DNA from 2 places in the Parashewanella tropica genome. Region 2 is predicted to be linked to the other one. Evidence: predicted binding sites of a transcription regulator. Region 2 holds the regulator's gene; the other holds the start of a gene.
What was found. The regulator FliA, encoded in region 2, starts transcription of late flagellar genes. The targets are predictions, from matches to a motif close to CTAAAGNTNNNNNNNNNNNNGCCGATA.

Region 1 (4,435 bases), 1.6 Mb from region 2:
ATCACCTTAGAAAATTTAGCGACGGCTTGGGCATCGCCTTACACCTTAAATTACTCCGCCATTAATGCTTGGCTTGCTGAGGAAGTCCGCCATGCTGGCATGAGAATTGGTATTACTCGTTTAGGTAAGTTTCATCAATCTCCCCATAGTTTTTCATTAAATATTGAAGCGTTTGCCAATAACGATACTACAGGCGCTTTGCTGGCATGGCATGGCTGGACACAAAGTTCACGACAAACACTATGGCATGAAACGATTCCCGTTCCAAAGCTTCCACAATTTAAGGGAGCGTTAAGCGGACAGGCGAAACAATCCGACCCATTTTTAGAGTTGGATAACCGTCTGGGTACTCATATTTCAGCGCAGTGGTCATGGCGTGGCAAAGGGCGACTTCTGGCTGGCTATTACGATAATAATGCCAACACTAAGATAGTTAAAAATGGTCAATACGCTTGGCGTACTCGTTTTCATCACCTTGGGGTAAAGTGGCGATTGCCAGCTCGAATAGAAATGATTGCACAGTATATGAAAGGCGATACTCTAATGATGGATCCTAAAGGGTTTGATGCCGTCAATAACGACTATCAAAGTGCTAATCTGCTACTAAGTCGTCGCTGGAACCAACATACGTTGAGTGGGCGGATTGAGCATTTTTCAGTGACCGACAATGACAAAGTTGCGGTGGATAATAATAATGAGTCTGGGCGCTCACTAACCCTATCTTATCGTTATCGTATTCAGAGAGGCTGGTTTATCCATACCGAATTCAACTGGATTGACAGTGAGCGGCAAGCTCGAACCAGTATTGGTTTACCTAAACACCTTATCGAAAGACAGTGGCAGTTGGCGACTCGATATTTTTTCTAATTAAAGTTCTCGTAGGTAAATGTGCCTTTGGCGGCATTGTAGATCATCAAAGGCATTTTTGATCTGGTACGTTCTTTAAAACCTTTCTGATAATAAAAGGTGCAAATATGTTGATTGCTTTCAGCTTTAGCAACAATAGTCGTTTCAGGTGAGTTAGCATTATCAGATTCTATACGAGTTATTGTCATATCTGTATTCAACAAGCTTCTCATTGTATATGCGCAATCTCGCCCATTACTGAAGTTACCATCTCTAATTGTTGATTCAGGATAGCAGCTTCCAGAACCACTTGGGCGGTTATGTAATCCTGCTGCTCTGATGGCTGCTTCAAATCGATTGCTGGCACCACTACCTCCACGATAAGCCAAACCTAACCAGCCCGATGCAACACATTTGGAGTGAAATAATTTAGCGCTTTGCTCAAATTGTTTGAAGGTATACTGAGCAGTAGCTAGATTGGCTTCATCACTAAAAGAGATGAATTTGGGGATGGCGATGACACTTATTAATCCAATAATGATAATGGTTATCACTAGTTCGATAAGAGTAAAACCAGAATGACGCATTCATACATTCCAATAACATGAATAGGATTGAATTGTATGATAAATATAGGTTTAAGAAAAGAATCCTGAGCCATATTCTGGAATAGAAACGTACTCAGGATAGCTTCTTTGGGTAAATCAAATTGAAGATTTATTAAGCCTTGGTATTAATAATATGTCCCGCATTTCCAACAGCCTTAGGTGCTGAGCTGGCAATGAGTTGCATGGCTGTTTCGCCTTCAGCTTTTTGTTGCTGCTTGGCCATTTGCATCACTTTAACATTGGTGGTTTGTTGGTTTGCTGCTGACTGAACATTTGAACCGCTGATATCCATACATCACTCTCTTGTTACATCGATTTACTATAATATCGGCTCTAATTATCATCGCTTTAGGGATTTTTTAGTGGATAATTAATTTTCAAAATGCCAAAAATAAATAAGGCTATTTATTAATAAAAAGTGAGATATCGCACAAAGTCTTGAATAAATAACTCATATAGAATTCCGCCCCAAAATAGAATAAAAAGTCTAGTTGGGGTCGCAGTCAGTATGTTTAGAAATAAAAGCATTTCGTTTCAAATTTTATCGCTTATTACCATATTAATCGTCTTAGCATTTGCGAGTACCGCTACCTTGATATATAGGCAAGCTAAAACGCTATATTTAGAGCAAACATTAAATGATCATCAAAGTAAAATTGATACCTTGGCTAAAGCGCTTAGCGAAGAATATCAAGCATTTTTACTTTCTGCTGAACACCTTGAAGGGGCGTTGATTAATGGTTATTTGTTTGGACTCGAGCCTGCCGTTGGAGTTGATCACTTAAATGATAAAACATTGGAGCGTGTTGAGCATGAGGGCAAGCCGCTTTCCAATTTGACGCCGATCATTGATCGTTTTAAAAAAGACACCGAAGCCGATGCGACAATATTTTTGCGTGATGGTGATGATTTCATTCGGGTGATCACCACTTTAAAGAACCCCAATGGTGAAAGAGTTGTAGGCAGTTATTTAGGGAAGTCACATCCTGGTTACAACAAACTCATGGCTGGCCAATCATATTCGTCGATGGTCAAGTTATTTGGTCAAAACTATTTGGCCTATTATCGCCCGCTACTTAGTAATGGGCGGATTTATGCGCTTGCTTTTGCGGCTATCCCGTTACAAAAGGCTACGGAATCCATTTTTAACGCCATTGTAGAAGTGAAGTGGGGCAAAGGTGGCGAAAGTTTTGTGATCAGTGCCGACAGCAAAGATTCTGGCATGTATTTATTGCATCCGAATACGAATTTTATTGGTAAAAATGTTCAGCAAATCTATAGCCCAGACGGTACTCGCCCCTTTGAAAACTTGATGGATAATGTTGGTGAAGTAACCTTTTATAAAGATCAAATGGCTAAGGATATTCAGAGCAAATACTTAGTTACGTCGTTTGTACCGGGCTGGAATTGGGTGATTGGTGGAGGAACCAAGGTTTCAGAAATTACCCAAGGCAGTCATTACCTACTTAAAATCATCCTTAGTATCGCGGTTGTTGTCTGCGGTACCGTGATTGTTATTTTGTATCTAGTCATGAAAAAACTGTTGGCACCCATGGCGAAAAATCATGGTTACATGAAACGCTTAGGTGACGGTGAAGTTAGCTTAGAGGTTGAGGGTGGTGATGTAACATCAAACAATGAAATGTCTCAGTTGACAGCTGTTGTCGGCAATATGGCTGGCCGTTTATATGAGTTGACGACAGATATCAAAGACATCAGTACTTCTCTGGCCACTCAAGCGGGGCAAGCAAAAGGCAATGCTGAGGGGAGCTTACTCTCTGCTGAATCGCTGCAATCCCAAATTGAACATATTGCGACGGCAACGGAAGAAATGGCTGCGTCTGCGCAAAGTGTGGCCGAGCAGGTGGAACATATAGCCGTTAGTGTACGAGAAGCGAATGATGATGCGATTGCCGGAACGAAAGTAGTTGAGAATATGCAAGTGAAAGTGGCATCGCTTTCAGAACAAATTCAATCATCCTCTGAAGCCATTCAAACTGTTGAGGTAGAAAGCAATAATATTCAAAGCGTTACCAAAATGATTGATGAAATTGCTGAACAAACCAACCTGCTAGCGTTAAATGCTGCGATTGAAGCGGCTAGAGCAGGTGAACAAGGCCGAGGCTTTGCTGTTGTTGCGGATGAGGTAAGAAGCCTTGCTGCAAGAACTCAACAGTCAGTCAAAGAAGTGGTAGGCATTATTAGTCAGTTACAAAACAGTACCCAAACTGCGGTGAAGCTCATGAAGCTCAGTAGTGACTATGGTGTAGAAGTCGATAAGCAAGCTGAAGAAACTGGTGGTGCACTTTCTGGTATTGCCACACAAATCGCAAATATTGAACAAATGGCACAAGAAATTGCAGCGACCTCTGAGCAGCAGGCTCAAGTCAGTACCGAAATTGCTTCTAGTGCTAATGAAGTGACGATTTTAAACCAAAATAATTACGCGGCTGCACAAGACACAGCACAAAGCTCACAGGAGCTAAATCAACTATCTAATCAGTTGTCTGAGAAAGTCAGCTACTTTAAATAAACAATGAAAAAGGCTGCGATTGCAGCCTTTTAAATAGAGAAAAATTACTTTTCAGCAGCAATCACTGAAATTTCAACCAATAGCTCTTCACGTGCCATATTAGCGGTCACACAAGCTCTTGCGGGAGCATGACCTTCAGGTACCCATGCATCCCAAACTGCGTTCATATCAGCGAAGTATTGCATGTCTTTGATATAAATGGTGGCAGAAAGGATATGCTCACGGTCGCTGCCAGCTTGCTCTAGCAACGCATCTACTTTGTCTAGCATAGTTTGAGTTTGTTCGGTGATCCCTTTAGTGGCGTCTGCACATACCTGACCACATAAATAGATCGTGCCATTATGCTTAACGATACGGCTCATACGTTGCTTTGTTTCAAGTCTTTCTATGGACATTACAGCTGTTCCTTGGTTGTAATTTAGAATAAGTATTCATCAGAAGATCGAGT
Region 2 (4,435 bases):
TGTCGAACAAAAAAGTGGATAATGGAATCGAAGTGGTTGCGGCTGTGGACTATGACGAGCCTAAGCCTAAAATCCCTCAACCTGCAGAAACTGTGACTAAAGCAAAATCACAATCAGGATTCAGAAGTTTGTCGGGTGACAAAGTTTCACTTGGCCAAAAGCGTAAGCCTTCAGCATCGGCGTCTCAACAAGCATCGTCGCCAGCGGATTCACTGCAAGCATTGCTTGAGCGCCAACACTCTAAACTGCAACAACATAAGCAACAAAAACAAGAAGAAATGGAGTTGCCTGCTTGGGCAAGAGGTATGGAAGAGGCTAAGCAGCAACAACCTCAAGCTGCGACCTTCACTCCAAGCCCAGAAAAAAACAAAGCAGCTCCAACTACCAATAATGAAATGCAGCAGATGCGTGATGAGCTTGCATCGTTACGTAACTTATTGACTCATCAAGTTTCAAGCTTGCTAAATGAGCAAAAACAACGTGTTGACCCAGTTGGCTCTATGCTAGAAAGCAAGTTAATCGAAGCTGAATTTTCTATGCCGCTTGCCAAGCAACTTGCTGAATTGGCTTCTCACTACTCGCCAGCGGAGTTGGTGAGCGCATTACCAAGAAGCTTAGCTAATTTACTCGACAACCAAGGTGACGATATTGTTAATCGTGGTGGGGTTGTTGCACTAGTAGGACCAACAGGTGTTGGTAAAACAACCAGTCTAGCTAAAATTGCAGCTCGATTTGCTGCTAAACATGGCAGTGATCAAGTAGCCTTGGTTACAATGGATCATTATCGCATTGGAGCCTATGAGCAGCTGGCAACTTATGGCAAAATTATGGGGTGTCCAGTAAAGCTTGCTCATGACCTAAATGAGTTAGAACAAATACTGTATCAATTTAGAAATCGTAAACTAGTATTGATAGATACAGCCGGTATGGGGCAAAGAGATTTGCGTCTATATCAACAATTGGACAACTTAGCTGAAAATAAACGCATACCAATTCGAAATTATCTGGTATTGTCTGCAACATCTCAACGTCGAGTGTTGCAAGAAGCTGTAGAACATTTTCAGCGTGTACCATTGGCGGGTGCGATATTAACCAAATTAGATGAGTCTGTTTCATTAGCTGCGGCATTAAGTGTGGTGATTGAAAACCAACTTTCCTTAGGATATGTAACAGACGGACAACGGGTTCCTGAAGACATGCATGTGGCAGATTCTTACAAATTAGCCGAACAAGCATTGTCAGTATTAGATGAATCAAAACCCGATTTCGTACATAATACGAATTCTGATTGGGAAGTTCGCAATAACGAACTTTACTAAGATTAACGACAGATTTTATAGCAGGTAAAGCGAAGCCAAGTTCGCTTTAACAGTTTGAGTAAAGCTATGACCCAAGATCAAGCAAGCGGTTTACGTATGATGAATCAACCAAATAACGAAAAAGTGAAAGTTATTGCTGTAAGTGGTGGTAAAGGTGGTGTTGGTAAAACCAGCGTTTCCATTAATACAGCAGTCGCCCTTGCAGAAAAAGGCAAGCGTGTATTAATACTGGACGCCGATTTGGGTTTGGCCAACGTAGATGTCATGTTAGGTATCCGCGCTGAAAAGAATCTTTCTCATGTACTTACTGGTGAAAGTGAATTAGATGACGTCATCGTTCGTGGCCCTAAGGGAATAGGTATTATCCCTGCGACATCAGGCTCACAAAATATGGTTGAGCTTACTCCTGCTCAACACGTTGGATTGATTCGAGCGTTCAGTGAAATGAGAACGCAATTTGACGTATTAATTGTTGATACCGCTGCCGGTATCTCAGACATGGTATTGAGTTTTGCCAGAGCTTCTCAAGATGTACTCATCGTAGTATGTGACGAACCAACGTCCATTACCGATGCTTATGCACTTATCAAAATCCTCAGTCGTGAACATGGCGTATTCCGCTTCAAAATTGTAGCTAATATGGTTCGTAGCCTGAGAGAAGGTATGGAATTGTTTGCCAAACTCAGTAAAGTGACCGATCGTTTCTTAGATGTCGCTTTGGAGCTTGTAGCTACAGTGCCTTATGACGACAATGTTCGTAAATCAGTGCGGAAACAAAAGTTGGTTGTTGAAGCTTTCCCTAAATCGCCATCAACCATTGCTTATCACAGTCTAGCCAATAAGATCATTAGCTGGCCTATACCTGATCAGCCGGGTGGGCACTTAGAGTTCTTCATTGAACGCTTAGTTAAAAGGCCAGATCATAAAGAGGAAAATGTGAGTGAATAAGGCCGCTGCGTATACTAGTTTTGACGATAGAACACATGTAGTCGAACAGTATGCTCCGCTGGTGAAAAAAATCGCTCACCACCTACTTGCGCGACTTCCAGCATCTGTTCAACTCGATGACCTATTACAAGCAGGATTAATGGGGCTTTTAGAGGCCTCAGGGAAATTCGATAGCAGTAAAGGTGCAAAATTTGAAACGTTTGCAGGTATTCGAATTCGTGGTGCGATGCTTGATGAAATCCGTCGAGGAGACTGGGTGCCAAGATCCGTTCACCGAAATCAACGCATGGTTGACAAGGTAATTGAAAAACTTGAGCAAGAATTAGGAAGAGAAGCTTCAGATATTGAAATTGCGGCCGAATTAAACTTACCGATTGAAGAATATCATCACATTCTCAATGATGTGGCGACAGGAAAAATCGTTGGCTTTGAAGATCTAGGCGTATCGCATGATGTGATCCGAGAAGATCAAGCGCCAGAAGATCATGCTTTTGACACTTTGTCAGAGCACAATTTCCAGAAGGCCTTAGTTCAAGGGATTAAACAATTACCAGAGCGAGATGCCTTGGTGTTATCGCTTTACTATGATGAAGCCCTTAACTTAAAAGAAATCGGACTTATTCTTGAAGTCAGTGAGTCAAGAGTAAGCCAGATTTTGAGCCAAGCTATGCTCAGACTTAAAGGTAAGCTGAGAGATTGGACAGAACAATAATTTAAGCCAGCTTTTGGCTGACTGTTTAATTAAAAAATATAGAAAGCTATAAATTTTTAGTGACAAAGTGTCACTTTTATTTGATGGGAAATCCTTGTTAGATGCGCTACGGCCAGTTTGGATATCCAAGCGTTATCAGGCTGTTAACTCTGTCTATATAAGTTTCCGTTCGCTTTTTTTACGATAAAGATAAAAGATTACAAAAGCCCTTGGAGGAAACCTTGGACAAGAATATGAAAATCCTTATTGTTGATGACTTTTCAACGATGAGACGTATCATTAAAAACTTGTTGCGGGATTTGGGATTTAATAATACCCAAGAAGCCGATGACGGAACCACCGCACTGCCTATGCTACAAAAAGGTGACTTTGATTTTGTGGTTACCGATTGGAATATGCCTGGCATGCAAGGTATTGACTTGCTCAAGGCTATTCGAGCCGACGAAAAACTCAAATCTATCCCTGTACTTATGGTTACAGCTGAAGCTAAGCGAGAGCAAATCATTGCTGCAGCTCAAGCTGGCGTAAACGGTTATGTTGTGAAGCCATTCACAGCCGCCACCCTCAAAGAGAAGCTCGATAAAGTTTTTGAAAGACTGGGCTAAGCTAAGCAAGGATGTTGTATGCTAGAACAAACTTCAGGGCTGATCACTCTTGAAAAAGCTCAACTGCTTGTTGAGCTTCTAACGGCTGGTGAACAGCAGCAGGCTGATGAAATCGTAAAAGAGCTAGCTGTGCCTATTCAAAACGAGCTTTATGATGAAATTGGCAAGTTAACTCGTGAACTTCACAGTGCTTTAATCGACTTTCAGGTAGACAGTCGCCTAACTGAATTGACGAACAATGAAATTCCCGATGCTAAAGAGCGCTTGAACTACGTTATTGATATGACAGAACAAGCGGCCAATAAAACCATGGATGCGGTTGAAGAATCACTTCCTTTGGCTGATGCCTTAATCACAAACATCAACAATGTCCAACCCGCTTGGGATAAGCTCATGCGTCGAGATATTGACCTTGAAACCTTCAAAAAGCTCTGTTTTGACATTCAAGAAATGATGCAAAGAAGTGCTCACGACTCTACCCGATTACGTGATTTACTTAACCAAATTCTCATGGCTCAAGACTTCCAAGACATAACCGGTCAAATGATCAGACGAGTGATTGAGCTTGTTCACGAAGTTGAAAGCAGCTTGGTATCAATGCTGACTCTCTTTGGCGAACATACGTCAACTCATCCGGAAGAGAAAAATAAAAATAAAATTGAAGCTGAAGGTCCAATTTTAAATGCCGATATAAGAGATGATGTGGTATCTGGACAAGATGAAGTTGATGATTTGTTATCGAGTCTAGGTTTTTAAAGTTAAGCGTAGACTTGAAGCGATAAAGGCAGGCGTGTAGGGCTGTAAGGAGTATAGGGATGGACTTTTCGGTTGATGAAGAGATCCTTCAGGAT

Region 1: a site for FliA is predicted at 1,780-1,806, ahead of E2H97_RS01885 (cytoplasmic protein). Genes of this name have one in related genera too.

What each region holds. Positions count from the first base shown of each region.
Region 1 covers NZ_CP037951.1:441,492-445,926, forward strand. The annotation lists gene E2H97_RS01875 (hypothetical protein) at 1-867, shown strand, start outside; gene E2H97_RS01880 (prepilin-type N-terminal cleavage/methylation domain-containing protein) at 864-1,433, opposite strand; gene E2H97_RS01885 (cytoplasmic protein) at 1,567-1,746, opposite strand; gene E2H97_RS01890 (methyl-accepting chemotaxis protein) at 1,963-3,987, shown strand; gene E2H97_RS01895 (RidA family protein) at 4,032-4,382, opposite strand.
Region 2 covers NZ_CP037951.1:3,049,163-3,053,597, reverse strand. The annotation lists gene flhF (flagellar biosynthesis GTPase FlhF) at 1-1,319, shown strand, start outside; gene E2H97_RS13420 (MinD/ParA family protein) at 1,386-2,267, shown strand; gene E2H97_RS13415 (RNA polymerase sigma factor FliA) at 2,260-2,979, shown strand; gene cheY (chemotaxis response regulator CheY) at 3,201-3,584, shown strand; gene E2H97_RS13405 (protein phosphatase CheZ) at 3,603-4,340, shown strand; gene E2H97_RS13400 (chemotaxis protein CheA) at 4,400-4,435, shown strand, end outside.